3 regions of the Sulfitobacter sp. G5_S2_6_S6 genome follow, and region 3 is predicted to be linked to each of the others. Evidence: riboswitches for the same ligand, from Rfam matches in the RefSeq annotation. Region 3 holds a riboswitch; each other region holds the start of a gene.
The links. Region 3 has a riboswitch for cobalamin ahead of bluB (5,6-dimethylbenzimidazole synthase). Riboswitches for the same ligand answer to the same signal wherever they lie in the genome.
Positions count from the first base shown of each region.

Region 1: another riboswitch for cobalamin. It lies ahead of ACTRWK_RS03945 (energy-coupling factor ABC transporter permease); the one in region 3 lies ahead of bluB (5,6-dimethylbenzimidazole synthase).
Region 2: another riboswitch for cobalamin. It lies ahead of ACTRWK_RS03880 (DUF1636 domain-containing protein); the one in region 3 lies ahead of bluB (5,6-dimethylbenzimidazole synthase).

Region 1 covers NZ_JBQKUI010000001.1:786,690-796,782, reverse strand. Annotated here, with positions in the region: gene ACTRWK_RS03965 (NodZ family protein) at 1-580, opposite strand, end outside; gene ACTRWK_RS03960 (heavy metal translocating P-type ATPase) at 786-3,242, shown strand; gene cueR (Cu(I)-responsive transcriptional regulator) at 3,263-3,649, shown strand; gene cobF (precorrin-6A synthase (deacetylating)) at 3,659-4,411, opposite strand; gene ACTRWK_RS03945 (energy-coupling factor ABC transporter permease) at 4,473-5,156, opposite strand; cobalamin riboswitch at 5,229-5,442, opposite strand; gene cobA (uroporphyrinogen-III C-methyltransferase) at 5,471-6,187, opposite strand; gene ACTRWK_RS03935 (cobyrinate a,c-diamide synthase) at 6,184-7,509, opposite strand; gene cobM (precorrin-4 C(11)-methyltransferase) at 7,506-8,291, opposite strand; gene ACTRWK_RS03925 (cobalamin biosynthesis protein) at 8,288-8,647, opposite strand; gene cbiE (precorrin-6y C5,15-methyltransferase (decarboxylating) subunit CbiE) at 8,644-9,840, opposite strand; gene ACTRWK_RS03915 (cobalt-precorrin-6A reductase) at 9,839-10,093, shown strand, end outside.
Region 2 covers NZ_JBQKUI010000001.1:774,457-784,549, forward strand. Annotated here, with positions in the region: gene ACTRWK_RS03865 (mannose-1-phosphate guanylyltransferase/mannose-6-phosphate isomerase) at 1-1,206, shown strand, start outside; gene ACTRWK_RS03870 (biotin transporter BioY) at 1,282-1,827, opposite strand; gene ACTRWK_RS03875 (cobyric acid synthase) at 1,923-3,383, opposite strand; cobalamin riboswitch at 3,551-3,768, shown strand; gene ACTRWK_RS03880 (DUF1636 domain-containing protein) at 3,863-4,243, shown strand; gene cobW (cobalamin biosynthesis protein CobW) at 4,240-5,274, shown strand; gene cobN (cobaltochelatase subunit CobN) at 5,281-8,541, shown strand; gene cobG (precorrin-3B synthase) at 8,538-9,680, shown strand; gene ACTRWK_RS03900 (precorrin-8X methylmutase) at 9,681-10,093, shown strand, end outside.
Region 3 covers NZ_JBQKUI010000008.1:77,232-87,324, forward strand. Annotated here, with positions in the region: gene ACTRWK_RS13425 (BCCT family transporter) at 1-181, opposite strand, end outside; gene ACTRWK_RS13430 (lysozyme family protein) at 548-1,309, shown strand; cobalamin riboswitch at 1,346-1,523, shown strand; gene bluB (5,6-dimethylbenzimidazole synthase) at 1,574-2,254, shown strand; gene ACTRWK_RS13440 (hypothetical protein) at 2,493-3,491, shown strand; tRNA gene ACTRWK_RS13445 (tRNA-Thr) at 3,679-3,753, opposite strand; gene ACTRWK_RS13450 (hypothetical protein) at 3,838-4,038, shown strand; gene murA (UDP-N-acetylglucosamine 1-carboxyvinyltransferase) at 4,042-5,313, shown strand; gene ACTRWK_RS13460 (DUF2948 family protein) at 5,310-5,780, shown strand; gene hisD (histidinol dehydrogenase) at 5,862-7,163, shown strand; gene ACTRWK_RS13470 (UPF0262 family protein) at 7,258-7,737, shown strand; gene ACTRWK_RS13475 (arsenate-mycothiol transferase ArsC) at 7,738-8,202, shown strand; gene ACTRWK_RS13480 (hypothetical protein) at 8,238-8,597, opposite strand; gene ACTRWK_RS13485 (porin) at 8,754-9,848, opposite strand.

The sequences.
Region 1 (10,093 bases), on a different contig from region 3:
GGCCAAGCGGGATTTTTCGATCGGTGAACCTGATATGAACCCCGATGCTTGGCAGTTTTGCCGTGGGGCGCATGTGCGATAGCGCATGGCGGACCCGTGCGTTGGGGGTAAAATAGCGGCCAAGATAATTGGCGAAAACCTCGCGCTCCCCCCGTTTGGCAAAGCGTGCATCCCGGCGCAGGTGTTGTCGCATGCGGCCCAGCTTTGGCAGGTAAGACCAATAGACCGCCACCGCCTGAGTCTGGTCCAACCGCTTGAGCTCCACGCAAAGCCGCCGATAGCCCCACGGGTTCGAATGTGACCGCGGCATATAGGTGTCGATCATGTCTTGGGGCTGGCGATGCAGATTGCCAGCCCAGATCGGGGGGCAAACATCGGCCCCATCATCCATTGTGGCAGCCCCAATCGCTTCGCCCCCGATCGGAGACTGGAATAGCAGCGGATAAGCGTTTTCGCCAAGCGGCGCATAGCTGCCGTCGCGCCAGTCGATCACTGGCTTGCGGCCGGATAGGTCGGCGTAAACCAGACCCGAGATCGCAGACAGGATGCGGTTGCCCAATCCGCCTTTTCCTTTGATCACCAGTGTTCTTGACTGCATCCGTCGATACACACCCTCCGCTTGTCGTTTGACGCTGACCATCGTGCAAATGTCTTTCCAAAGTCTTAACCGGCCTGTGTCAGACACCGGAGTCTGCAGCGAAATCGAATAAAATCCATATCACCGCTTGACCTTCTATTAACTGGAAGCCCTATCTGAGGGGCAAGACACCCCAAGGAGACGGCTGATGGGCGATGTAGTTGCGATAAATTTTGGAATTGGCGGTATGAATTGCGCCTCTTGCGTGGGGCGGGTCGAGACCGCGCTTGGACGCGTGGAGGGTGTGCAGGACGCCCGCGTGAACCTCGCCTCGGAAACGGCGTCGCTGCAGGTGGCATCGGGTTTCGACCCCAAGGACGCCGTCGCCGCACTTGCGACCGCAGGCTACCCCGCCACCGTACAAACGCGGCGCTATGCCATTGAAAACATGTCCTGTGCGTCCTGCGTCGGGCGGGTCGAACGCGCCTTGGCGGCCGTGCCGGGTGTGGTCGATGTCAGCGTCAACCTCGCCCGGGAAGAGGCCGTGGTGCAGTCGCTTACCGCAGAGCCGGATGCCGCCATTGTGCAGGCTGCGCAAGCCGCGGGCTACCCCGCCACCCCTGTGACGGACACCGCATCTTCCCCCGCGCCGGACCGCAAGGTTGAAGAAGCCGCGCATCTTAAACGTATGACGCTGCTGGCCGCGGCGCTGACCCTGCCGGTGTTTGTGCTCGAGATGGGCGGCCATATGATCCCCGCGTTCCACCATTGGGTGATGTCGACGCTGGGGCAGCAGCTGAGCTGGTCGATCCAGTTCGTGCTGACAACCATCGTTCTGGCATGGCCCGGGTGGCGCTTTTTTGTCACCGGCGTGCCAGCGCTGTTGAAACGCACGCCTGACATGAACTCTCTGGTGTTTCTGGGGGCCACGGCGGCATGGGGCTTTTCCACCGTGGCGCTGTTCTTGCCACAGTTGCTGCCCGCCGGTGCGCAAGCGGTCTATTTCGAAGCCGCCGCGATGATCGTCACGCTGATCCTGCTGGGGCGCACGCTAGAGGCGCGGGCCAAGGGCCAAACCGGACAAGCGATCCGCAAGCTGGTCGGGCTGCGCCCCAAAACCGCGCGGGTAGAGCGAGACGGCAACGTGTCAGAGGTTGCGATCGACGCGATCTCCGTCGGCGATCTGATCCATGCGCGCCCCGGTGAAAAGATCGCGGTCGACGGGACCGTGACACGTGGCAGTTCCTATGTCGATGAAAGCATGATCACCGGCGAACCCGTGCCCGTCGAAAAACTGCCTGACACGCGTGTGGTCGGGGGGACGGTGAATGGCACCGGCGCGCTGGTCTACCGCGCGACCCATGTGGGCGCGGACACGACCCTGTCGCAGATCGTGCGCATGGTCGAGGACGCCCAAGGTGCCAAGCTGCCGGTGCAGGATATGGTCAACCGCATCACCATGTGGTTCGTGCCTGTCGTCATGGCGATTGCCGCGGCCACTTTCCTTGTCTGGCTGGCGTTCGGGCCGCAGCCGTCCTTGGGGCACGCTCTGGTGGCAAGCGTCGCGGTGCTGATCATCGCCTGCCCCTGTGCGATGGGGCTGGCAACGCCGACCTCTATCATGGTGGGCACGGGGCGAGGGGCCGAGATGGGCGTGCTGTTCCGCAAGGGGGACGCGCTTCAGGTCTTGGCCGAGGTCGATACCATCGCGCTTGATAAAACCGGCACGCTGACCGCCGGTCGGCCTGAGGTGACGGATCTGGATGTCTTCAACGGCTGGTCGCAGGCCGATGCGTTGCGGCTCGTCGCGTCGGTCGAGGCGCAGTCAGAGCACCCGATTGCCAGCGCCATCCTGCGCCATGCCGAAACACAGGGGCTGTCGCTGGCAGCGGTGACCTCTTTTGCCTCGCAAACCGGTCACGGTGTACACGCCGAGGTCGAGGGGCGTCGCGTGCTTGTCGGGGCGGACCGTTTCATGCAGGCCGAAGGGGTCTCTCTCGCCGCGGCAGAGGGGCGGTCGGCAGCATGGGGGGCAGAGGGCAAGACACCGCTTTTCGCCGCCGTGGATGGGGCGCTTGTCGCGATGATCGGCGTCGCCGACCCGATCAAGGAAACGACGCCCCAAGCGCTGGAGGCACTGCACAAAGCGGGGCTGAAAATCGCCATGATCACCGGCGATAATAAGGCGACGGCGCAGGCGATTGCCGACCGTTTGGGGATCGATACCGTGGTCGCCGAAGTGCTGCCCGACGGCAAGGTCGCCGCGCTGGAGGACCTGCAACAGGCGGGCCACAAGGTCGCCTTTGTCGGGGACGGGATCAATGATGCGCCCGCGCTGGCGGGGGTGGACGTGGGTATCGCCATCGGTACCGGAACGGATGTCGCCATCGAAGCGGCCGATGTGGTGTTGATGTCGGGCGATCTGCAAGGGGTGGTGAACGCCCTGCACATCAGCCAGCACACCATGCGCAATATCCGCCAGAACCTCTTCTGGGCCTTTGGCTATAACGCGCTGCTGATCCCCGTTGCAGCCGGTGTGCTCTATCCGCTGTTCGGCGTGCTGCTGTCGCCCGTGCTTGCCGCCGCCGCCATGGCGTTGTCGAGCGTCTTTGTCCTGTTCAACGCCCTGCGCCTGCGGTGGATCGCCGCCGCAGCAACCGCCTAATTCAACGAAAGGAGACGTCTATGAACATCGGTGACGTGTCGAAAAGCGCAGGTCTGCCTGCCAAGACCATCCGCTACTACGAAGACATCGGTCTGATCACGCCCGCGCGTGACACCAACGGGTATCGCAGCTTTTGCGACAGCGACGTGCACAAGCTGACGTTTCTGGGCCGTGCGCGGGCCTTGGGCTTCACGATCGAGAATTGCCGCGACCTGCTGGCGCTTTGGGATGATCAGGATCGCGCCAGCGCCGATGTCCGTGCCATCGCCCAGCAACATTTGGCGCAGATCGAAAGCAAGATCGCGGACCTGCAAGATATTCGTCAGACCTTGACCCATCTGGTGCATGAATGCGCTGGCGATGACCGCCCCGATTGCCCGATCTTGCAACGGCTCGAAAAGCTGTAGCGCGCGTGTCTACCGGCGCAGCAGGTAGATATCCATGATCCAGCCATGGGCGGCGCGGGCCTCTGCCCGTGTTGCGATGATGCGGTCGCAGACCTGATCCAGCGGGCCCGCGATGCGACGCTCGTTCGGCATGCCGGCATAGGCGGTCCACCAGATGTGTATGTCGCTGTGCTGCCGCAACACCTCGAAGGCGCAGGTGCCGTCCAGCATGACGGCAATCGTATCCACACCCTGCGGCCAGCCATGATCGCGCAGCTGCCGACCGGTGGTGATCGTGACGGGATTGCCGATGGTGTTCAGCGGGATCGCATGGCCCGCCGTCAGTACCTGAAGCGAGGTGATCCCCGGCACGACATCGACGGTGAGTGTGACGGCCTTTTGCAACCGCTCCGCAATGCGCAGGGTGCTGTCATACAGCGACGGATCCCCCCAGACGAGGAAACCGACACGGCCGCCTTGGGGCAGGGTGCGCTGCATCTCGGCCAGCCAGACCTGTGCAATGGCATCATGCCAATCGTGGACGCCCGCGTGATAATCAGGGTTGGCGGCGTCGCGTTTGGGCAGGGTGAATTCGTGAATTTCAGGCCCGTCCGACCGCAGCACCTGGGCGCAAATCTCGTGCCGCAGGCCAGCCAGATCATCCTTGCCCGCGCCCTTGGACGGGATCAGGATCACATCGCAGGCATTCAGCGCATCGATGGCTTGTAATGTAAGGTGTTTGGGATTGCCGGACCCGATGCCGATCAGTGAAAGCGTAAACATCTTGAGGCTCCGGCAGGGGGTGACGCGGCCCGCAGAATAGGGGGCCGCGTCGGGTCTTGGATTATTCAGCGGCAGTCTGTGTCAGACGTTTGGTGAACAGCGCGCTGCCTGCGAAATCGCGCAGGGTTTTCGCGGCGGCGAGCACGGCCAGATCCACCAGCGGCTCGATCAGGATGACCATCATATAGGCCCCGCCAAAGCTGGCCACAGCGGCGATGTTGCTGGCGGCAAAGCCCTGACCGTAGATGGCCCAGAACGCCACCCAGCCCACAACGCCCGCCTGAAACGCGGTCGACAGCTTGAGCGCTTGAACATAGGTCAGATCAACATAGGCGGTGTTGGGCGCGATGATGCGTTTGGCCAGCGCCGAGACCATGAACAAGGGCACTAGCAGCGTGGTGACGTTCATCGTGTATTGCGGCAGGTCGATGGGGGCAAAGAACACGCCCTGCGCCAGCAGACCAAGCGCCAGACCGGCAGCCGCAGGGGCCACGCCGAACAGCAGGAAAAGGGTCGAGCCGAGGATCAGGTGCACTTCGCTCACGCCCACGGGGAAATGCGGGAAGACCTGAAAAAAGACAAAGGTCAGCGCGGTGGCCACCATGGCCCCGCCAGCAAAAGGCACGACGCCTTTCTCACGGACAGAGTCCATTGCGGTTTTCGCGGTATAGGCCGCAGCACCGGCGGCGGTGCCATAGGACAGGACCAGCTTGGCGCCGGTCACGACTTCGGGTTCGATATGCATATTCAGGTCTCCTTACCGTCTTCCCCGACGGCATAATGTGAAAGCCGCCCCGGGGGGCAGCCAGTTGGATCGGGGATCATCCCCATGACGGCAGGTCTCCTGACTTTGTGCGTCCATGCGTGCCGCGCCTTCCCAGGCGGTCTGGCCCAGTGGCAATGCGGGTTGCTCTTCACTTACAGGTGCGGGGGCAGTTCCGGATTTGGCACCTTTGCTTTGGCACCGCACCGTATTCCCTTTTCACCCCGATTGCCCGAAGGCGCACGGGGAACCGTCCGGAATAGGTGGTCATTTTCGGGCCGGTTTTGTCAAGTCATCTATTCGGTCAACGGCCCGTAAAGGATCAGCGCAGGCGCTGACGTTGCGGGATCTAGCGGCAGATGGGCAAGGCTTTCAACCGTGTGGCGGCTCAGCTTTTGATCGGGGGTCGATACCGCCTCTGCCAGCAGGGCAGGGGTCGAGGGGGGCAAGCCCGCCGCGATCAGCCGCGCGGCGAAACCCGCAAAGGTGCGCCGCCCCATGTAGACGACCGTGGTCGCCGTAGGGTCGGCCAGCGCCGCCATGTTCAGATCTTCGGGCAAGGCACCCGATTCGCCGTGGCCGGTGATGAATTGCACCCGCCGTGCGGTCAGCCGCCGGGTCAGCGGGATCATCGCCGCCGCCGCCGCCGAAGACGCCGCCGTCACACCGGGGATGATCTCGAAGGCAACGCCTGCCGCTTTCAGCGCGGTCAGCTCTTCTTCAAGCCGGCCAAACACGCCCGCGTCCCCGCTTTTGAGCCGCACCACCCGCGCGCCGGTCAATGCGTGTTCGACCAGCAGGCGGCTCACGTGATCCTGCTTCGGAGACAGCCGTCCGGCGCGTTTGCCCACCCCGATCAGATCCGCCTCGGGCGAGACATGTTCAAGGATCGGACCCGCCGACAGATCGTCGAACAGAACGACTTCGGCCTCTTGCAACCGCTTTACCGCCTTCACGGTCAGCAGTTCAGGGTCACCCGGACCGGAGGAGACGAAAGAGACAAAACCGCTCATGACGCCCCCGCGATCAGGTGAAAGAAGGTGCCCGTCGCATGGCCGCGGCGCGAGCCTGTCTCGGGCACTTCGGCCCCATTGGCATCGACCACCCGCGCCAGCGGCGTGTCTGGTTGCGACAGGATGGTAGAATAGTGGAATTCATGCCCGCGCAACCGCGCGCCCGCGTCATAGCCGGGGCCGGGTTCGTTCAGCGTGGCAAGCCGGTAGCCCAGATGCATCTTGCGCTTCTCATAGCTGGTTTCCAGCCCCAGCAGCCCCGCCATCTGATGCCGCACGCCTTCCTTGTCGACCAATCCGGCCCCCATCGCCATATAGCCCCCGCATTCCCCATGCACCGGGCGCGTCGTGGCGAATTGTTGCAGGCTGTCGCGGAACTGCGCGGCAGCGGCAAGGCGTCCGGCATGCAGCTCGGGATAGCCGCCGGGCAGCCAGCAGATGTCGGCGCTGTCGTCCGGTGCCTCATCCGCCAGCGGCGAGAAGGGCAACACCTGCGCACCCGCGGCGATCCAGTGGTCCAGCAAATGCGGATAGATGAACGAAAACGCGGCATCCTTGGCCAAAGCGATCCGTTGACCGGGGGGCGGGGGCAGCACATCTGGCCCGTCGGGAATGCTGCGCCCTTGGGCGGCAGAGACGATCAGATCAAGGTCGATATGCTGCGCGATGAAATCACCTGCCGCATCCAGCAGCTTCATCAGCTCGGGCTGCTCCTCGGCCTGCACCAGACCCAAGTGGCGTTCCGGCAGCGTGACCGATCCCTGTCGGGGCAGCGCGCCCAGAACGGGGATGCCGACCTGCTCCATCCCCAGACGCAGCAGGGCCTCGTGACGGGGGCTGGCGACCTTGTTCAGCACCACACCCGCGACATGCACATCCGGGCGCATCGTCTTGAACCCAAGGGCGGTGGCCGCAGCCGATTGCGCCTGACCCGATACATCCAGCAGCAACACCACCGGCCAGCCCGTCATGGCAGAGATATCGGCGCTCGCCCCGTTCGAGGTTTCCCCCGGTTGCGCCACACCATCGAACAGCCCCATTGACCCTTCGATCAGGGCCAGATCGCCGCCATGGGCGGTGCCGATCAGATTGCACAACACACCCGATCCCATGGCCCAGCTATCGATATTATAGGACGACCGCCCGCAGGCCGCGCGGTGAAAGCCGGGGTCGATGTAATCCGGCCCGCTCTTGAACGGGCGCACGTCGACGCCGCGCCGGCTGAGCGCGTTCAACAGGCCCAGCATCAAGGTGGTCTTGCCCGTGCCCGACGCCGGGGCCGAGATCATCAGGCCCTTGGGCAGTTGCGTTGTCTCGATCATTCTGTGCCCTCGGGAAAGCGTGGCTCTGTGCCGACAGGGCGGAAGCGGCGGTCGTAATCGCCCGCGTACAGACAGCTTTCGCGGAACTCCTCAGCCGTCAGCGCGCGGCCGACAAGGATCAGCGCCGTGCGCCCGCGTTCGCCGTCGGTGGCGTCGATCACGCTGCCCAAGGTCGCCCGCACCACCCGTTGATCGGGCCAGCTGGCGCGCCAGACGATGGCGACGGGGCAGTCCTCTCCGTAATGAGGGGTGAGCCGCGCGACCACATCATCCAGCACATGTACCGACAGGTGGATCGCCAGCGTGGCACCCGTGGCGGCGAAATTCTCGAGCGTTTCACCCTCGGGCATGGCCGAGGCCCGCCCCGAGGTCCGCGTCAACACCAGCGACTGCGCCACACCGGGCAGCGTCAGCTCGTTCCCCAAAGCGGCGGCGGCAGCGGCAAAGGCGGGCACGCCGGGGGTGATGTCATAGTCGATGTCCAGCTCGCGCAAGCGGCGCAGCTGCTCGCCCATGGCGGACCAGACCGACAGATCACCCGAATGAAGCCGCGCCACATCCTGCCCCGCATCATCGGCGGCCTTGATCTCTGCCATGATCTCGTCCAGCGACAGGGACGCGGTGTTCACGATCTTCGCATCCGCAGGGCAGTAGGACAGCAGCTCAGACGGGACCAACGATCCGGCATACAGACACACAGGGCAGGCCGCGATCAGGTCGCGCCCTCGCAGGGTCAGCAGATCAGGGGCACCGGGGCCCGCGCCGATAAAGTGAACAGTCATGGGGCAATTCCTTCCGCGATAGCTGCGGTGGCCATGCCATTGGGGCTGGTCACACGCAAGGTCGTCAATTTGGCACCGCGACCGGCAACGCGCAATGCGGCGGCCTCGGCAAGTGATCCGGTCCCGAAGCGCGCCTGCACGCGCGGTGACACGGTACGCGTCGGGATGTCTGCGATATCGGCTTCCGACAGTTCGATCAGCGGCAATCCCAGACTATCGGCAAAACGCCGCAGCGCCGGCGTCACCTTGATCGCGAGGGTCGCGAGCGTGTCCGGCCTGCGCCGCGTCAACGCAAGGGCCGCGTGTAAATCCGCCTCGGTCGCATCCGCGCGCAATCCTATGCCCGCGACGATCATCGGGTCACGCTCCATTGCAGTTGCGGGCGGCTGGGGTGCCAGCCCTGCATGGTCCCCAAGGGGGCCGCCTGTGCCAGATCGATCCGCAGCAATTGCCCGCCGTGGATCCCTTGCCAGCGGATCAGCAAGGCTTGGGTTTCAAGTGCCACCGCATTCGCCACCAGCCGCGTGCCCGGCGTGATCCTGTCCCAGATCGCCTGCAAGACATCCTCTGACGCGCCACCCCCCAGAAAGACCGCAGCGGGCAGGGGCAGATCGGCCAGCGCATCGGGGGCCGTGCCCTGCACGCAGCGCATCCGACCCGCCAGACCAAAGCGGCGGGCGTTCTCGGTGATGTTATCGCAGCGGCTTTCGCGCGGCTCGATTGCAATGGACTGCGCTTGCGGCGCGGCCAGACACCATTCAACAGAGACAGAGCCCGACCCGCCCCCCACATCCCACAGTAGCTCCCCCGCGCGGGGGGCCAGCGCGGCCAGCGTCAACGCGCGCATGGGTGATTTGGTGATCTGGCTGTCATGGGCAAATAGCGCCTCGGGCCGTCCGGGTGCGTGGCTGATCCCAGCCCCCCCCGATACCGCAATCGCCACCACTACAGGGGCGGCAATGTCGCTCAGGTCAAACGTCGCGGCATCGGCATCGCGCGCGATTTCACGCGGACCGCCAAGCGCCTCCATCACCGTCAGGCGGGACGCGCCGAAACCCTGCGCAGTCAGATAGTCTGCCAGCGCCGCAGGGGCAGATCCATCGCGCAACGTGCAGATCAGCCGCGCACCTGCCGCCAGATGGGGCAGCAATACCTCGAACGGGGCAGCATGCAGGCCAAGGGTCGTGACCTCCTCCAACCGCCAGCCAAGCCGCGCAGCCGCCAGCGTCATGCAGGACGGCGCGGGAAAGCAGCGCCATTCCGACGGGTCCAGCACCTGCGCCAGCGAACCGCCCACGCCGTGCCAGAAAGGATCACCCGAGGCGAGCACCACCACCGCACGCCCGCGATGTTCCAACACCGGCGCTACACTGAACGGCAACGGCCATTCGCGCCCCCGCGCGCCCGCGGCACAAAGCGCCAGATGCCGCGCCCCGCCAAAGATCACGTCGGCCTCTGCCAGCGCCTTTCGGCTTGCATCGGTCAGCCCGCCAAGGCCATCTTCGCCCAGACCAATCAGGGTCACCCAGGCAGCAACAGGATCAGCCATGACGCGCACCCTCATTCTTGGCGGCACGACAGAGGCGTCCAACCTCGCGCGCGCGCTGGCCGACCGTGGCGATGATGCGCTGTTCAGCTATGCCGGACGCACGGCCGCCCCCGTGGCGCAGCCGCTGCCCACCCGCGTAGGTGGCTTTGGCGGCGTGGCCGGATTGCTGGCGTTTATCGCGCAAAATAACATCACCCGCGTGATCGACGCGACCCATCCCTTCGCCGCACAGATGAGCCGTAACGCCCATGCC
Region 2 (10,093 bases), on a different contig from region 3:
CGGGCGGCGCAGGCGATCCTGATCGAACCCGAGGGACGCAATACCGCCCCTGCGATCCTTGCCGCGGCGCTGTATATTGCGCGCACTGACGCGCAAGCGCTGATGCTGGTCGCCCCGTCGGACCATGTGATTCCCGACTGCGATGCTTTTGCCCAGACGGTGCAGGCCGCGGTGCCGCGCGCGCAGGCCGGTGATCTGGTCACCTTTGGCATCACGCCTACGCGGGCCGAAACGGGCTATGGCTATCTTGAGCTGGCCGAGGGGGCGGATGCGAGCGCCAAAACCCCGCAACCCCTTGCGCGCTTTGCCGAAAAGCCGGATCGCGCACAGGCGCAGGGGATGTTGCAGGCGGGGAATTTCCTGTGGAACGCGGGGATCTTCATGTTCACGGCGCAGACGATAATTGCGGCCTATCAGACCCACGCGCCCGAGATGGTGCGCGCGGTGCGCGCATCGCTTGACGGGGCGACCTCTGATCTGGGGCTGACCCGTCTCGCGCCCGAGGCTTGGGGCCAAGCCGATGATATCTCTATCGATTATGCGATCATGGAAAAGGCGGATAACCTCGCGGTGATGCCGTTCGCCGCCGGATGGTCCGACCTGGGCGGCTGGGATGCGGTCTGGCTGGAAAGCGGGCCGGACGCGGCGGGAAATGTCTGTTCGGACAATGCCACCGCGATTGATTGTGCGGGCACGCTGCTGCGATCGGAAACCGACGGGTTGCAGCTGGTCGGCATCGGGCTGGACAACATCATCGCCGTCGCCATGGGTGATGCGGTGCTGGTGGCGGATAAATCGCAAGCGCAGCGGGTGAAGGAAGCGGTGGACGCGCTCAAAAAGCGTGATGCCAGCCAAGCGGTCCAACTGCCGCGCGATTACCGGCCGTGGGGGTGGTACGAAAGCCTTGTGATCGGCGGGCGGTTTCAGGTGAAGCGCATCGTGGTGAACCCCGGTGCAGCCTTGAGCCTGCAAAGCCATCACCACCGGTCGGAACATTGGATCGTGGTCGAAGGCACCGCGAAAGTGACCGTGGACGACACCGTGAAACTGATCAGCGAGAACCAGTCGATCTACATCCCGCTTGGCTCCGTGCACCGGATGGAGAACCCCGGCAAACTACCTATGGTGCTGATCGAGGTGCAGACCGGCAGCTATTTTGGCGAGGATGATATTATCCGCTACGAAGATATCTATGCGCGGGGGTAAGGCTTCGTCTGCCTTGGCAATGAAAAAAGCGCCCCCCTCTAGGGGCGCTTTCGCTGTTTCAGGCTTTGCGTCGGATCAGCTGCGCGACAGGACGCTGGCGGGGCGCGCTTTGGCCAGACCGCTGGTAATAAAGCCTGCAAGCACTGCTTTGATCAGGTCGCCGGGGATGAACACGGTCACCAGCGCGGCGGATTCCAGCAGCGATTTATCCAGCGCGATCGACAGGCCGATGATCCCGAAGATATAAAGCACGACGATCCCGCCGATGACCGAAGCAACCGCCGCAACGATGGTCAGCGAGGGCCCGTACCATTTTTCGACGATCAGGCCGGTGACAAAAGCCGCCACGGGGAAGCCGATCAGGAAGCCGGAGGACGGCAGCATGAAGGCACCCAGCCCCCCGTTGCCACCGGCCAGAAGCGGCAGCCCCAAAGCGACCAGCAGCAAGAAGAGCAGCACGGCCATCGCGCCGCGTTTGGCCCCCAGCACAGTCCCGCAAAGCATGATGCCCAAGCTTTGCGCCGTGATCGGCACGCCAAAGCCAAGCGAGAATTTCGGGATCAACGCAAGTGCTGCAATCAGGGCAGCGAACAGCGCAACGAGGGTCAGGTTACGTTCCATAACAAAGGGTCCTTTGCGTAAATTTGACGGCATGTATCCCCGCGATCACAAAATTAAGCAAGCGTCGTGATCGTGACCAAAGGTCAGCGCGGGTGTTATGCAACCGGTGCGGCACAGGCCAGCAGGGCGGACACGTCCAGATGGGTTTCCATATGGTCGGCCAGCGCGTCGAGCGTATCTTCCACGGTCTGACTGTAGGAGGTCGGCCCTGCCCCCAGCCCCAGTTGCGCCAACCAGGCACTGCGGAAACTATCGTTGGTAAAGAGCCCGTGCAGATAGGTGCCGGTGATCTTGCCATCGCGCGACCCTGCCCCGTCGGGGGTGCCGTTGATATGCGCGAAGGGTGTGGCGCAGTCGGCCCCTACCGTCTGCCCGATGTGGATTTCATAGCCGTCAATCTGTGTGCCCGTGGCGGCATGGTCGGCGGTGACGCGGGTCAGAGTCTTGTCCGGGGCCATGCGGGTTTCAACATCCAGCAGGCCCAGCCCCTCTTCGCGGCCCGCGGGGCCCTCGAAGCCCTGCGGATCCTCGATAAACCGTCCCAGCATCTGGTAGCCGCCGCAGATTCCCAGCACCGCGCCGCCGCGCCGCACATGAGCATAAAGGTCGATGTCCCAGCCTTGGGCGCGCAGGAAAGCCAGATCGCCGCGGGTGGATTTCGTGCCTGGCAGGATCACCAGATCGGCGTCCGCGGGCAGCGGCGTGCCGGGGGGGACCATGGTCAGCCGCACCGAGGGCTCCGCCGCCAGCGGGTCGAGGTCGTCGAAGTTGGAGATGCGCGAGAGCATGGGGCAGACGATGTGGAACCCCCCGTCGGAGGGGGCGCGAGACAGGTCCACCGCGTCTTCGGCCGGCAGCAGATGCGCGTTGGCAAACCACGGCAATGTGCCGAACCCCGTCCAGCCGGTGCGGCGTTCAATCTCGCGGTAGCCGTCGTCAAAAAGGCTGACATCGCCGCGGAACTTGTTGACCAGAAAGCCGGTGATCATCGCCGCGTCCTTTGGGTCCATCACCACTTGGGTGCCCACGATCTGGGCGATGACGCCGCCACGGTTGATGTCTCCGGCCAAGACAACGGGTACACCTGCGGCGCGGGCAAAGCCCATATTGGCAAGGTCGTTCTGGCGTAGGTTTACCTCTGCCGGGCTGCCGGCGCCTTCGACGATGATCAGATCGACGCTTTGCCCGAGGATTCCGAAGCTTTCGAGCACGGGGGCCATCAGCCCTGCGCGGGCCTTGCTGAAGTCACGCGCTTGCAGGGTGCTATGGCGCTGCCCCTGCACGATCACCTGCGATCCGCTGTCGGTTTCGGGCTTCAGCAGGATGGGGTTCATATGCACCGAGAGGGGCCGCCCGCAGGCCATCGCTTGCAGGGCCTGGGCGCGGCCGATCTCTCCGCCGTCCTCGGTGACGGCGGCGTTGTTCGACATGTTCTGCGGCTTGAACGGCGCGACGGAAAGCCCCCGACGCGTGGCCGCGCGGCACAGGCCCGCCACCAGCATGGATTTCCCCACATTCGATCCGGTGCCCTGGATCATGATGGCGCGGGTGGGCATGGCGGGACCTCGTGTTTTTTGTGCAGCCCTTGGTGTCAGCCTGCGGTGATCCCGTCAAGCATCCGCGGGTGCCCCCTGCGCATTGGTCGCCCGCGGGAAAATCGGCGCAAAGCGGGTTTGGCCTCTGCGTTATGACAGGCGCAGCTTGACAGGGGCGGGCAAATGACCAATGCAGGGCGTATGTTGGTTCCTGTCCCAGACAGGCGAAGAGGGAACGCGATACGCATTGATCCAGCCTTGGGTCAGCGCCAAGCGCAGCCGCCCCCGCGACCGTGACCGGAGAGAGCTTTCAACCACTGGCCCGCAGGCTGGGAAGGTGAAGGTTCGCAAGGCAAGCTGCCTTAGATCCGCAAGCCGGGAGACCTGCCAGCATAGTTTGTAACGGGCGAACGGGGTGTTTCGCGACTGGCCTAGAACGCTGTTCGCATGTCGTTCGCTGCTGGCGATCCCCCTTGGCCCATCGACGTATGAGGCAAGATATGACCACCACGGATCAACCGGTCACCGTCACCATCTGCACCACCTGTCGCGCAGGTCAGATCACCGCCGAGGACGCGCCGCGCCCCGGCCAACAGCTGTTTGACGCGCTGTCGGGGCATCTGCCCGACGGTGTGCAGCTGCGCGGAGCCGAATGTCTGTCGGCCTGTTCGCGGGGCTGTTCGATGGTCCTGTCGGGTGGCCCGTCGCGCTGGACTTATGTGTACGGCGATCTCGACACGGACGCGCATTTGCCAGATATCGTGAAGGGCGTCTCTGCCTATGCCCAGACCTCTGATGGCGTGGTGCCCTGGCGCGACCGCCCCGTGGTCTTCCGCAAACAATCCATCGCCCGCATTCCCCCACAGGAGCCTACCGAATGACCAACCTTACCAAAATCCCCGTTACCGTGATCACCGGCTTTCTGGGCGCTGGCAAAACCACCTTTATCCGTCACCTGATGGAGAACGCGGGCTCCAAGCGTCTGGCCGTGCTGGTCAATGAATTCGGCACCGCCGGTGTGGATGGCGACATCCTGAAATCCTGCGCGATTGACAACTGCCCCGCCGAGAACATCGTCGAGCTGGCAAACGGTTGTATCTGCTGCACCGTGGCCGATGACTTTATCCCCACTATCGAAGCCCTGATGGCCCTGCCTGAAACGCCTGATCATATCCTGATCGAGACGTCGGGGCTGGCGCTGCCAAAGCCCTTGCTCAAGGCGTTTGACTGGCCAGCGATCCGGTCGCGCATCACCGTGGACGGCGTGATTACGCTTGCCGATGCCGAAGCCGTGGTTAGCGGGCAGTTCGCCCCCGATCTGGAGGCCGTGGCCGCGCAGCGCGATGCCGATGACAGTCTGGACCACGAAACGCCTTTGTCCGAGGTGTTTGAAGACCAGATCGCCTGCGCCGACATCGTGCTGCTGTCCAAGGCCGATCTGGCAGGCCCCGACGGCGTCGAGGCCGCGCGCAAGGTGATCGAGGCGCATGCCCCACGCAAGCTGCCGATCATTCCGATGACCGAAGGCGTGATCGACCCCCGCGTTGTGCTGGGTCTGGAAGCCGCCGCCGAAGATGACATCGACGCGCGCCCCAGCCACCACGACGGGCATGACGATCACGAACATGACGACTTTGAAAGCGTGGTGATCGACATGGGCGAGGTCGCCGATGTCGCCACGCTTGAGGCTGCCGTGTTGCGCTTGGCGCGCGAACAGAAAATCCTGCGCGTCAAAGGCTATATCGCCGTTCAGGACAAACCGATGCGTCTGCTTGTGCAGGCCGTGGGCGAACGCGTGCGCAGCCAGTTCGACCGCCCTTGGGGGGACATGCCGCGCCGCAGCCAGCTGGTTGTGATCGCAGAGCATGACCACGTGAACGAAGCCGCGATCCGCGCGGTGCTGGAGGGCTAAGCCGCCATGCATGTCGTCTTTCGCGAAAGCCACGGACTGGACCAAAGCGATCTGCCCCAAGACCTGGGGCAGACGCCGGCGGATCTGGTGGTGCTGTCCTTTTCGGACAGTGATCTGGGGGCTTTCGCGGCGGGCTGGCATCGTGCGGAAGGGGGCTTGCCGTCGTTGCGGCTGGCCAATCTGGTCGCGCTGAAACATCCGTTGTCAGTCGATACCTATGCTGAACAGACCCTTGCAGGGGCCAAGGCGGTATTGGTGCGGCTGATCGGGGGCGAAAGCTATTGGCCTTACGGGCTGGCGACCTTGCAGGATATGGCGCGCAAGCAGCAGATCGCGCTGGCGGTGCTGCCTGCGGACGGCCAACCCGACCCACGGCTCGACGCGCTGTCGACGCTGCCGCATTCGACGTTAAGACGCTTGCAACATCTGTGCGATACGGGCGGCGCGGTGGCTGCGCAGGCGGCACTGGCGCAGCTGTCGCTGGCCGCAGGGCTTTACGCGGGGCCGGCCAAAGGGGCCAAGACCGTGCCCGAGGCGGGGTTCTACCGCCCCCACACTGGCGTGATCCCTGCGCCGGACCCCTCCGACAAGCCGCGCGCGATTGTGACCTTCTACCGGTCCTATTTGACGGCTGCCGATACCGATCCTGTGTATGCGCTGATCACCGCGCTCGACGCGCGCGGCTTTGACGCCGTGGGGCTCTTCGCGCCCAGCCTCAAGGGGGACACCGCGCCGTGGATCGCGCAGCAGATCGCCCGGCTTGATCCGGCGGTGATCGTGAACGCCACCGCTTTCTCCGCCCAGCGCGGGCCGGATGAACCCTCCGTTCTGGGCGCATCGGATTGCCCCGTGGTGCAGGTCGCCCTATCGACCGCGCGTCGGCGCGATTGGGCCGGATCAGAGCGCGGGCTGTCGCCTACCGATCTGGCGATGCATGTCGTGTTGCCCGAGGTGGATGGCCGTCTGTTCGGCGGTGTCGTCAGCTTTAAACAGCCCGGCAAACGGGACGAGGCGCTGCAATACAGCCGTTTCGCCCATCGCGCCGACGCGAACCGCGTGAATTTCATCGCCGATCGCGTACAGCGCTTGCACCAGCTACGGGTGCAGGACAACGCGGCAAAGTCTGTGGGTGTGGTGCTGTCCACCTACCCCGGCAAAGACTGGAACATGGCCCATGCGCTGGGGTTGGATGCGCTGGCTTCCCTGCGGGAGATGACGGCCCAGCTGGCGGCGCAGGGCTATGACGTGGAGGCGGGGGACTTTGCCGATACGCAAACGGTTGCCAGCCGTCTTGGCACCGAAACGCTCCGCTGGCCGCTGGCAGAGTATGAGGCCGCGCTTGCAAAGCTGCCACAGGCGTTGCGCGAGGATCTGACCGAAAGCTGGGGCGCGCCGCAGGATGATCCGCTGTTTCACGACGGGGCGTTCTGTTTTCCGGCGCTGCGCAGTGGCAAGCTGCTGGTCGCGTTGCAACCCGAACGCGGGGCGCTGGCCGAACGGGACGATGACTATCACGACCTGAGCCGCACGCCGCGCCCGGGCTATGTCGCGTTCTATCTGTGGCTGCAACAGCAGGCGGATGCGATGGTGCATGTCGGGGCCCATGGCACGCTGGAATGGCTGCCGGGCAAATCCGTCGCCCTGTCTGACGCCTGCTGGCCCGAGGCGCTGATCGGCCCGATGCCGGTGATCTACCCCTTTATCGTCAATGACCCCGGTGAGGCCGCGCAGGCCAAACGCCGTATCGGGGCCGTGACCGTGGGCCATATGCCGCCCCCTTTGGTGACATCGAAACTGCCCGATGCATTCGGACGGTTGGAACGGCTGCTGGATGAATACTCGACCGCGGACGGGCTGGACCCTGCGCGGCGCGACCGGCTGATCGCGGACATCCGAGCCGAGGCGCAGGGCCGCGGTGTTGAACAGGACCTCGGCCTTGATGCCAGCGCCAGCGCGGCAGAGGCGCTGACCCGCATCGACCGCTTCGTCTGCGACATCAAGGAAACGCAATATGGCGACGGGCTGCATGTCTTTGGCGCAGGCGACCATGGGACGGGCGAGATCGACGGGCTGATCGCGGCGCTTTCGGCGCGGTTTGTGCCCCCCGGCCCGTCGGGGTCCCCCTATCGCGGGCGCAGCGATGTGCGGCCCACGGGGCGCAACCTGTTTACCACCGATCCACGGGCCGTGCCCTCGCGTGCGGCCTATTCCCAAGGGGTGAAGCTGGCCGAGGAATTGTTGCGCAAGCATTTGCAGGATCACGGCGACTGGCCCAAGGGGCTGGTCATGGACATGTGGGGCTCTGCCACCATCCGCACGGCGGGCGAGGAGTTTGCCATGGCGCTGCATCTGGCGGGCCTGTCCCCCCGCTGGGATGACGGCAGCGACCGTGTGAGCGGGTTCGACATTCTGCCGCTTGCGCTGTTGAACCGTCCGCGCATTGATGTGACCCTGCGGGTGTCCGGCCTGTTCCGCGATATGTTCCCCGGTCTGGCGCAGCTGTTCGAGACAGCAATTGCCAAGCTGGCCGAGCGTCCCGAAACGGCTGCTGATAACCCCTATCTGGTGCAGACCCCCCGTGTCTTTGGCCCGCGCCCGGGATCCTATGGCTTGGGGATCGGCACCGCGATGGACGATTATTCCGACGAGGCGCGCACGGCGGCGGGCGAGGCATGGCTGGCTGCGTCGTCCTACGCGATCGACGCGCGCGGAGAGATCACCTATGCCCGCGACGCGCTTGAGACGCAGCTGACGCGGGCCGATAGTTTCGTGCACCTGCAAGACCTGCCCGAGACCGATCTGCTGATGGCAGAGGATTACGCCGCACATGAAGCCGGCTTTGCCGCCGCGATGCAGCGTTTGGGCAAGGGCGGGGCTGCCGCGCTGTACCATCTGGATGCCACCCGCCCCGACCAGCCTCGTGCCCGCACCCTGACCGAGGAGCTCGCCCGTGTGGTGCGCGCCCGTGCCGCCAACCCCGATTGGGCCACTGGCATGATGGCGCATGGTTTCCGCGGTGCCGCCGAGATTGCCGCGACGCTGGATCACCTTGCCGCCTTTGCGCATCTGGCGGGCGTCGTGCCGGACCATCTGTTCGACGCCATGTTCGATGCGACACTGGGGCGCGATGATCTGGTCGACTTTATGCAGGACGCCAACCCGCAAGCGCTTGCTGCGTTGCGCGCGCGGTTTGATGCGCTGCACCGTGCGGGGCTTTGGACGTCGCGCCGCAACTCTGTCCTTGCCGAATTGGGCACCCCCGCATGAGCGCGCCGCAGGTCTTTGGCTGGTGCCCCGGTGCGCTGCGGCCGATGATGTCCGGCGACGGGCTGGTGGTGCGGCTGCGTGTGCCGATGGGGCGGCTGAGCCCTGACCAGATCCGCCGCGTTGCCACGCTGGCGCGCACCCATGGCAACGGGATGATCGACCTGTCGGCCCGCGCGAACCTGCAACTGCGCGGGGTGACAACGGATAGCCATGCCGCACTGGTCGACGGGCTGCGCGAGATTGGCCTTGTCGATGCCGATCTGGCGGCAGAGGCGCGGCGCAATATCACCGTGACGCCGTTCTGGCAGGATGGGGACGACAGCCACCGCGTGGCGCAAGCCCTGGCCCATGCGCTTTCCGATGATGGCGCGCCCGACCTGCCCAGCAAGTTCGGCTTTGCGATCGATTGCGGGGCGCGGCCTGTGCTGACGCGCACCTCCGCCGATATCCGGATCGAACGTAGTGCTGCTGGCCTGATCTGCCGGGCGGACGGGACAGAGTTGGGGCAGCCAGTCACAGTGGATACAGCCGCAGATGCCGCACTGACGCTGGCCCGCTGGTTTCTGGACACCGGTGGCGTGACCGACGGACGGGGGCGCATGGCGGCGCATATCGCGACGCGGGGGGCTCCGGTGGGCGCTGATACCGTCCCCCTGCCCGCTGCGCCCGTCCCTGAGCCGGGTGTGACCCCGCAAGGCACGCTTCTCGGGTTTGCATTTGGCCAGACCACAGCAGAAAACTTTGCGCAGTTGGCGGAGCTTGGCGCGCTGCGACTGACCCCTTGGCGCATGGTGTTGATCGAAGGGGTCACCCCCTCGGCTCCGCTGCCCGATTTCATCACCGACGCCCGCGATCCGCGCCGCCGTGTGCAGGTCTGCACCGGTGCCCCCGGCTGCCGTCAGGCCCTGTCGGACACACGCGATCCCGCCCGCGCCATTGCCGCGCATCTGTCGCCAGACAGCGACGACACGATCCATATCTCGGGCTGTGCCAAAGGCTGCGCCCATCCCGCCCCTGCCCCCGTCACGCTGACCGCCAGCCATGACGGGCATTTCACCCTTATCCGCCACGGGCGCGCAGGCGATCCGCCGCAAAGCGCGCCGCTGACAGTGACCCAAATTCAAGACAGGAGGCTTTGAGTGCCCCACACCTACGAGACCAACGGTGCCGCGATCTATCTGGAAAGCTTTGCCACCATCCGCGCCGAGGCCGATCTGGCGCGGTTCACCCCCGATGAAGAACGTGTCGCCGTTCGGATGATCCACGCCGCCGGTCTGGTCGGGCTGGAAAAGCACGTACAGTTTTCTGAAAACATGGCGCAGATTGCACGGGCGGCGCTGGCGGACGGTGCGCCGATCTTATGTGATGCGCATATGGTGTCCGAAGGGATCACCCGCACGCGCCTGCCTGCTGACAACCAGATCATCTGCACCCTGCGCGACCCCAAGGTGCCAGAGCTGGCGCAGCAGATGGGCAACACACGCTCTGCCGCAGCGCTTGAACTGTGGCGGCCGCATCTGGCAGGGGCCTTGGTGGCCATCGGCAACGCGCC
Region 3 (10,093 bases):
GTGTATAGAATACAAAGGCAACAATACACACACCCGAGATCGCGAAGACCGGGTTGTGAATGTCGAAGCCGAAGGGCCCCACGCTGCCTTCTTTGTTGTCTTGGCCGATCTCATAATCCGTGTCGATTACGGCAGCGGCCCCGTCGGGTGTCGGGATACCCGGCGACGTTTCATCTGTCATTAGATGCTCTCCATTTTATGTATTTGCGACTAATCATAGCGCAACTCCGACAAAACGACCACCGCTGCGCGGGAATTAAGTAAATGAATATCATGGCTTAGCTCCCGGATGCGGGCTTGACGCCCCTTTTGCGGGTCGCGGGCTATGCGTTTTTTCCGTGCTTTACCGCGAATCCCCTCTTTGGATTCGGGTGAAACACCGGGGCGGATCCGCCTGCCGCACTGCCCAGGCCCGTCTGAACGGAGGGGGCAACCGCACCGCGGGATAGCGCCCTATCCCAAAAGATATGCCGCCCTATCCGTCCATGGCCCCGACCCACCTGCTTGCGCAAATGAAAGCGCGGGCGTCTGCGGTCACCATGGTCCCATGACAAATTTTTTCATCATGGGGGATGATATGAAAGTTACTTGCACACTACCAATTATCGCAACCGCGGCACTTCTGGCCGCTACCACTGTCAGCGCCGAAGGGTTCAGCCTGTCCGGTGCGCGCTCTGCCATGCAAAGCGACATCTCGTTCAACGTCATGCAATCCGCAGGGCAGGGCCAGATCAAGCTGCGCCACAAGATCCAGCCCAAAGCGCAGGTCCGGTCCAAAACCGTGAGCAGCCGCAGCCGGTCTTTCCAAGAACTCAGCGGGGTCAGCACGGCCGCGGACCTCAAAAGCCTCATCGCTTGGGCCGAGGCGGGCCCAAAAGGCTATGACGCCGTGCAATACGGGGCCAAACGGCTGCCGCCACAGCGTCCGACGCAAATGACCATCGGCGAAATCTACCGCTGGATCGACCGCACGCCGGGCCAACCGCATGCCATCGGTCGATACCAATTCATTCCATCCACGCTGCGCAGTCTGGTGCGACAGGCGGGGCTAAGCAAGAATGACCGCTTTACCTCGGCCGTGCAGGACGGGCTGGCGGATATCCTTTTGGTCGACGCGGGGTTTAACTCCTTCAAGAAGGGCAAGATCAGCCGCCACCGCTTTATGGAAAACCTCGCACGTATCTGGGCCGGTTTCCCGACCTCTAACGGACGGTCCTATTATCACGGCTATGCAGGCAACAAGGCCGTCATCTCGTGGAACGAGTTCGACGCCGTGATGAAGAAGATTTTCGCAACCAAACGCGGTTGATCCCCGCGTTAGGGCTTGTTCCGGGCGGACAGCCGTGGCCCAATGGCCGGGTCTGGTGTCCGCCTCGCGGAAGAATCGGGAAGCTGGTGAAACTCCGGCACGTGCCCAACGCTGTAATGGGGATGGTTTGCGCATAGGCCACTGGAATATTCCGGGAAGGCGCGCGGACCAGACGACCCTAAGTCAGAAGACCGGCCAGACAGTACAGCTTGCCCCGCATGGACAGCGGGATTGGCGCATAAACGTATTGTTGGGGACTGAACAATGCCGATACCCTCTGCGCTGGCACCCGCCGCGCCTTTTTCAGATGCTGAACGCGACGCCGTCTACAAGGCGATCTTCACCCGCCGCGATGTACGTGATCAGTTTTTACCCGATCCAGTGGCCGAGGACGTGTTGCACCGCATACTGACCGCCGCGCATCACGCACCGTCAGTCGGGTTGTCACAGCCGTGGAATTTCATCGTCATCCGCGATCAGGCCGCACGCGATCAGGTCTGGCAAGCCTTCAACCGCGCAAATGAAGAAGCCGCACAGATGTTCGAGGGCGACCGCCAGACAACCTACAGGTCGCTAAAGCTCGAAGGCATCCGCAAGGCGCCGGTCAATATCTGTGTGACCTGTGACCGCAGCCGTGGCGGCAAGGTCGTGCTGGGGCGCACCCATAATCAAAGCATGGATCTTTATAGCACCGTCTGCGCGATCCAGAACCTCTGGCTTGCCGCCCGCGCCGAGGGCATCGGGATGGGCTGGGTCAGCGTGTTCCGCGATGCCGATCTGCGTGACCTGCTGAAGATTCCCGACCGGATAGAGATCGTCGGCTACCTCTGTCTGGGCCACGTGGACGAGCTTTACCAGACGCCCGAACTTGAGGTGAAAGGCTGGAGCAAACGGCTCCCCGTGGACGAGATGATCTTTGACGGTAAGTGGCAGGGCGACCCGTAGTCACCGCCCGTCCCGCGCACGTTGTCATCTCCCGCAGTACGGGTAATTTGCGCGGTCAGCGGAACTATGCCGGTTCCCTGACGTTGCCTTTGTGAAGCCAGTGCATCCCGCGTCTGGCACGCAAAGAGGAAGTATTCAAAATGGGCGGTATCATTTATCTCGTTGGTCTTGTGGTCGTGGTTATGGCGGTGCTGTCGCTGGTCGGCTTGGCGTAATCAAACGCCGGGGAGGCATTTACATGAACACGACACTTACTGAAAAAACTGCCGATGGATCCTATGTCGACTGGCCCGCAATTTTCGCGGGCACCGTTGTTGCTGTGGCGATTGGCCTCTTGCTGACCACCTTCGGCGCGGCACTTGGCCTGTCGTCGATTACGCTGAACGGAACCGACAATTCATCGACGCTTGAACTGGTGCTGACCGCGCTGTGGATGGTGATAACGCTCGTCGCCTCCTATCTGGCCGGTGGTTATGTCGCGGGCCGCATGCGCCGCCGCGTCGAAAGTGCTACGGATGATGAAGTCACTGCACGTGACGGGATCAACGGTCTGGTTGTTTGGGGCCTCGGGTCTGTGATCACCGCCGTGATGCTATCAAGCGCGCTGAGCTTTGCAGCCAATACCGCGGGCAATGTCGCTGCGGGTGCGGGCAAAGCGGCTGGTACGGTCGTCGAAGCTGCGGGCTCTGCCGTGGGAGGTGCTGCCTCCGGACTGGCCGATGCGGCAGGTGCTGCAATCCCGGATGAGGCCAAGAATGATCCGACAGATTACCTGTCGAACCAGCTTTTGCGCCCCAATCAGGTCGACCCGTTGACAGCCGATCCCGAGCAACTGGCAGAGCAGACCGCCAGCATCGTCGCCAATATCTACCGCACGGGTGAGGTCAGCGAGGAAGACCGGACCTATCTTGCCGGCGCTGTTGCTGCACGCACCGATCTGACCCAGGCCCAGGCGAAAGAGCGTGTGGATCAGATCGTGACCCAAGCGCAGGAAGCACGTCAGGAAGTCGAAGACGCTGTAGCCGCTGCCAAGGCCGAGGCTGAACAAGCCGCAGCAGAGGCGAAAGAAGCAGCGGTTGAAGCTGCGCAAACCGCGCGTAACGCCGGTATCCTGACCGCCTTTGTGCTGGCCGCTGCGTCGCTGATTGCCGGTGTGGCATCCGTTGCAGGGTCGGTCCATGGGGGCCGCCACCGCGATCAGGGCCGTCTGTTTGCCGGTCTGACATATCGCGGCTAAATTGCTTCACGTGAAAATCGAAACCCCGGCGGCGCAAGCGGTCGGGTTTTCTTCTGTCATCGTGATTCGGGATGTTTCGGGGCAGGGGGCGCTGCGACGACTTCAGGCGCATCCATGGCACATGCCAAAACCGCAACGCCAGATAAATAAGGCATCAGGGCAAAGCGATATGTTTAAAGGGGGGATCTGGTGCTGAAGGGGAGGATTGAACTCCCGACCTCGTCATTACCAATGACGCGCTCTACCACTGAGCTACTCCAGCACTGTGGGCGGGTGATTAGACCCATTCGCAATATGGTGCAAGCGTAATCTGGACCATATCGGTCCGCTGCGCTAGACAATCGACATGTCAAAGGATACCGCCCCACAAAAGCCGCCAAAACCCAATGCATTGCGGGAAGACAGGCTGAAAGCCGCGCTGAAAGCCAATATGGGCCGACGCAAGGCGCAAGCGCGTGCGCGCAGCGACAAAAGCCAAAGCGACGACACGCAAAATAATAACGCGCAGACAGATAACGGCCCGACCGGCCAAACCAAGGAAGGCTGAAGGATGGATTCGATTGTGGTCAAAGGCGGCGGTGCGCTGTCGGGACAAATTCCGATTGCGGGGGCCAAGAACGCCTGTCTGACGCTTATGCCCGCGACCCTGCTGTCCGAAGAGCCGCTGACGCTGACCAACGCGCCGCGCCTGTCCGACATCCGCACCATGACCGAATTGCTGCGGTCCCTTGGGGCAGAGGTGACATCGATGCAGGACGGTCAGGTTCTGGCGATGTCGTGTCATGGCGAGATCAACACGCGCGCCGAATATGATATCGTGCGCAAGATGCGCGCGTCGAACCTTGTGCTGGGGCCGCTGCTGGCCCGCGAAGGGCACGCGCAGGTATCGCTGCCGGGCGGCTGCGCGATTGGTGCGCGCCCAATGGATATTCACACCGATGGTCTGGCCCTGATGGGCGCAGAGATCGACTTGCGTGACGGTTATCTGCACGCCAAGGCGCAAGGCGGGGCCTTGAAAGGTGCGGTCATCGACTTCCCCTTTGCCTCTGTCGGCGCGACCGAGAACATTATGATGGCCGCGACCTTGGCCAAGGGCACGACGGTGATCAACAACGCCGCGCGCGAGCCCGAGATCGTGGATCTCGCGGATTGTTTGCGTGCGATGGGCGCGCAGATCGAAGGCGACGGCAGCAGCCGGATCGAGATTCAGGGCGTTGACCGTCTGCATGGGGCGACCCACCGTGTTGTGACCGACCGGATCGAACTGGGCACCTATATGCTCGCTCCGGCGATGTGTGGTGGCGAGGTTGAATTGCTGGGCGGGCGCATCGACCTGCTGTCGGCTTTCTGCGAAAAGCTTGACGCGGCAGGGATCGACGTGACCGAGACGGACAAGGGTCTGAAAGTCGCGCGGCGCAATGGCGTGATCAACGCGGTGAATGTCACGACCGAACCTTTCCCCGGTTTCCCCACCGACCTGCAAGCCCAGATGATGGCGCTGCTGTGTACGGCGGACGGTACCTCGGTGCTGGAAGAAAAAATCTTCGAGAACCGCTTTATGCACGCGCCCGAGCTGATCCGCATGGGGGCCGATATCGAGGTCCACGGCGGCACCGCGACGGTGCACGGCGTCAAAAAGCTGAAAGGTGCGCCGGTGATGGCGACCGATCTGCGCGCATCGATTTCCCTGATCCTTGCCGGTATGGCCGCCGAAGGCGAAACGCGCGTCAGCCGTGTCTACCATCTGGATCGCGGGTACGAACATGTGGTGGCGAAACTGCGCGGCGTGGGCGCAAATATTGAACGGATCAAAGACCAATGACCGAAGATGCACGTTTCGAAGACGGGCGCGAAGCCCCGCTGAACCTCGGCGCGCTGGATGCCGATGACCTCAAGGTGATCTCCTCGCTGGCGCAGGATGCCGTGTTTCCGGGATCGGAAATGCGCTGGCTGCAAAAAGAGGGGCGCTTTGCCCTGCTGCTGAACCGCGTGCGGTGGGAAGACGCGGGCAAATCGCGCCACGCCCCGGAACGCGTGCAAACAATCTTGATGTTCAGCAACGTGCAGCGCGTGTCCAGCCAAGGCGTGAACAAGGGGGATGCGGATACTATCCTGTCGCTGTTGCATATCGAATTTACCGAAACCGATGCGCCCTCGGGCGACGTGCTGCTGACCCTCGCGGGGGACGGTGTGATCCGGCTGACGGTCGAAGCGCTGGATGTGACCTTGAAGGATGTGACGCGCCCCTATGTGGCCCCGTCGCGCAAGCTGCCGGAACATCCGGCCTAAGCGTTCTTCCACATTCTTTGCCGTGCGGGTCGCCCGCGTGGCATCCCTTCAAAGCCCATTGCACGTTGCAAAGGACATCCGATGCCCCAATTCCTAGACTTCGATCAGCCTGATTTCGAACAGGCGTTCACCGCGCTGCTTTCTGCCAAACGTGAAGACAGCCCCGATGTGGACGACACGGTGGCCGAGATCATCTCCCAGGTGCGGTCCAAAGGCGATGCCGCTGTGATCGAGCTGACCCAGAAGTTCGACCGCATCGCGCTGACCCCAGACACCCTGCGCATCACCGCTGCTGAAGTCCACGCCGCGGTTGCCGAAGTCTCGGACGCGGATCGCACAGCGCTTGAACTCGCTGCGGCGCGTATCCGTGCCTATCACGAACGGCAGCTGCCCGAAGATGCGCAGTGGCAGGACGACGTCGGTGCCACGCTTGGCTGGCGGTGGAGCGCGGTATCCGCCGCAGGGCTTTATGTGCCCGGTGGTCTGGCAAGCTATCCTTCCTCTGTCTTGATGAACGCGATCCCGGCCAAGGTCGCGGGGGTAGAACGGCTTGCGATGGTCGTGCCCACGCCGGACGGGGTGCTGAACCCGCTGGTGTTGCTGGCTGCGCGGCTGGCGGGCGTTGACGAGATTTACCGCATCGGTGGGGCGCAGGCGGTGGCGGCGCTGGCCTATGGTACCGACACAATCCCCCCCGTCGACAAGATCACCGGCCCCGGCAATGCCTATGTCGCTGCCGCGAAACGGCGGGTGTTTGGCAAGGTGGGCATCGACATGATCGCGGGCCCGTCCGAGATTCTCGTGATCGCGGATGGCGACAACGATGCTGACTGGATCGCCCTTGATCTGCTCAGCCAGGCCGAGCACGACGAAAGCGCCCAATCGATCCTGATCACCACGGACAAGGCCTTTGGCCGCGCGGTGTCGGATGCTGTGGATGCGCGGTTGGAAACGCTGGAACGGCGCGCGATTGCGGGCACCAGCTGGCGCGAGAACGGGGCAATCATTACCGTGCCGGATCTGGCGACAGCCGCCAAGCTGAGCAACCGTATCGCACCTGAACACCTTGAACTTTGTGTCGCGGATGTGGATGCGCTGAGTGCGCAGATCACCCACGCGGGGGCGATCTTCCTTGGTCAATGGACGCCCGAGGCGATTGGCGATTACGTTGGCGGGCCGAACCACGTGCTGCCCACGGCACGCTCTGCACGGTTTTCCAGCGGGCTGTCGGTGCTGGACTTTATGAAGCGCACGACACTGGCACGGATGACGCCGGACGCGCTGCGCGCGATCGGCCCGTCGGCGGAACGTCTGGCGCGATCCGAAAGCCTTGAGGCGCACGGTCTGTCGGTCACCGCAAGGCTGCGCAAACTGAACGACTGACGCAACGGCCCTTTGCCCGGCCCGCCGATGTCAATTGTAGAACCCCGCCGCCCGGTCTAAGGTCGGCGGGATAGACACTAAATGAGACGTCCCCATGTCCCGGATCACGCATATCGCGCTTGACGACGCGAACCTGCCCCCGCCCACGCCCGAGATAGAGCAAGAGCGCAAGGTCGCCATGTTTGATCTGCTGGAGGACAATGTTTTTACCCTGCCGTCGCGCGATGATCGCCCGGTGCCACAAGGGCCGTACCATCTGGGCCTGTCGATCCGTGACAAACGGCTGGTGTTTGATGTGAACACCGAAAGCGCTGAAAAGGCGGCGGAATTCCATCTGTCGCTGGGGCCGTTCCGGCAAGTTGTCAAAGACTATTTCCAGATTTGCGAATCCTATTTCGAGGCGGTCAAGAAATCCGCCCCCTCGCAGATCGAGACCATCGATATGGCACGGCGCGGGATCCACAACGAAGGGTCTCGGGTGTTGCAAGAGCGGCTTGAAGGCAAGGCCGAGATCGATACAGATACGGCCCGCCGCCTGTTCACCCTCATCTGCGTTCTGCACTACGGCGGCTAGATGACCCAGAAACTGCCCCAATCGGTGCTGTTTTGCTGCGATCACAACGCGGTGCGGTCGCCTATGGCCGAAGGGTTGATGAAAAAGTTCTACGGCACGGGCACCTATGTGCAATCCGTCGGCGTGATGAACGATCTGGAAATCGACGGTTTCTCTATCGCGGTGTGCCAAGAGCTGGACGTGGAACTATCCCGCCACCGGTCCCGCAGTTTCGACGAGATGGAGAATTGGGGCGATGATCTGAGCTCTTTCGATCTGATCATCGCGCTGAGCCCCGCCAGCCAACGCCGCGCGCTGGAACTGACGCGGTTTTATCATCTGACTGTGGAATATTGGCCGATCCTCGACCCGACAGGGTTGGGGGAAACGCGCGATGCCAAGATCGCGCAATACCGCGCCGCCCGTGATCAGATCAAAGACCGTCTGATTGACCGTTTCGGCCCGCCTTCGCGGCCACAGATCTAGGGCAGGGGCGTGCCCCTGCCGCCGGTGTCACGGTCTTAGGTGGCGCTGCACAGGGTCGATGCTGTCTGGCCATAGGCTTTCCATACAGCCCAGAAATCATTGTCGCTTTTGCGGTCGGACTGGCGCGCCTCTTGCAGGCTGTGAGGGTCCGAGAAAACGCGTACGCCACGGCGCTGTTCTGACGAAGAAAGCTCTTTGTCGGCAACGGCTTGGATACAGCCGCAGCGCGCCGCGCTCGCCTGTTTGCGCCCCGATTTCATGCAGGCGTTGTGGATCGGCCCGGTGGCGAACAAGACAGCGCCCCGGCCAAAGCCGCCGCTGGGGTTATAGCCGCGCGGTCCGCCGCAAGCGGCCAGCGTGCCAACAACACAGATCATCGTGAAAAGTCGTACCATCGTTTTGCCTCATCTCTCGGACGCCGGGTTGATCCCGAGGCTGCCCTAACTGCTGCTGGCATTTATGCCGGAAAACTGCAGATTGAGCAATTCACGATTGGGGGCGCAAAACGGAAATGCCTTTGCCCGAACAGGTCGGGCAAAGGCGTGTGTTGCTTAGAACTTCCAGCGCGCACCAACGAAGGTCACGTCCAGATCCTGATAGGAGGCCGACGGATCGTCGAAGTCATAGGTGCGGTGTGTTGCGTAAAGCTCGGTGTTGTACGCGTCGAGGCGCTGAACAACGGCGACACCCACGGAAGAGGTGCTGGACCCTGCGACGACAAAGTCGTTCCCGTCGTAGTAATCAACGGAGAAGGATGTCGAACCCGCCGCGATGTAATCACGGGTGATGCCCGCTTTGATGTAGGCGTAGTCTGCGTCACCCGCAACGCGGCGACCTGCGGAAACCGCGAGGTTCAGACCGGTTGGTTGGTGCAGAACAGCGGCGGAGCCCATGACCAGATCGTTGCTGGTGTCGCGGAACGAATAGCCCAAGCGCGCGTCGACCGAATAGTCACCGTAGTCTTGAACGTAGCGTGTGCCGACATCGGTGTAGTCGTTGTCATCGCCCGAGCTCAGGACTTCCTGACCGTAGGAAACCGATGCGGAGAAGCCGTTGAACACAGGTGTGTCATAGCGCACGCGGAAACGGCGGCTGCCGTCGAAAGAGCTGTTGGTGCCCCCGATTGTAACGGTCGACAGGGTGCCATCCGCGAAACGCAGTTGCTGGCTGCCCGCGATGTCGCTGATGCCCACATAGGCGGCAACACCGGTGCCCGAGAAGTCAGCTTCGGCCGAGCCATCTGTCGATGTGCTGCCTTGACCAAACGAGAAGATACCCGCGTTTGGCGTGCGGTATGTCAGGTCCAGTTTGCGCAGTTCGGTGCGGTGGTAGTCGAAATCCAGGCTGTCGTCGTCGCCATTGATGGCGGAGGACCCGGTCAGGCCAAGGCCTGCTTCGAAGGTCAGACGCAGTTCGGACCCGTTTTGCAGCGCTTGGGTCATGGTCAGACCAACACGGCTGTTGGAGTTGTCGTTGTCGATAAACGTGGTGTTTGTGTCTTCACCATCGTCAACGCTCAGAACGCCAAAGTTCAGTTGGCCGTAAACGTCCCAGACGGGGCCTTCTTGGGCCTGTGCCAGCGCGGGAAGCGACGCCAGACCAAGGGCTGCAACGGTCACTGTGCCAAGCGAGTGTTTCATCTTCATCTCAAAATTCCTTATTCGCCCGATCTGCAAGAGTGCAGACCATTTGAGAAGGCCGATCTAACGCCGCCGCCCGCGGGATAAAACCATAAGGCAGCCATACGAAATGCCGGTGTTGCAACATTGCTAAAGGGGGCGGTACCGCGCAGTACTGCCAAGCGCCTTGATATATTGGCGTTGGCGGCGGTATGCGGTTTCTGCATGGCAGGTGACCGCGAAAAAATCGCATCCCCCCTTTGACGTTTGCG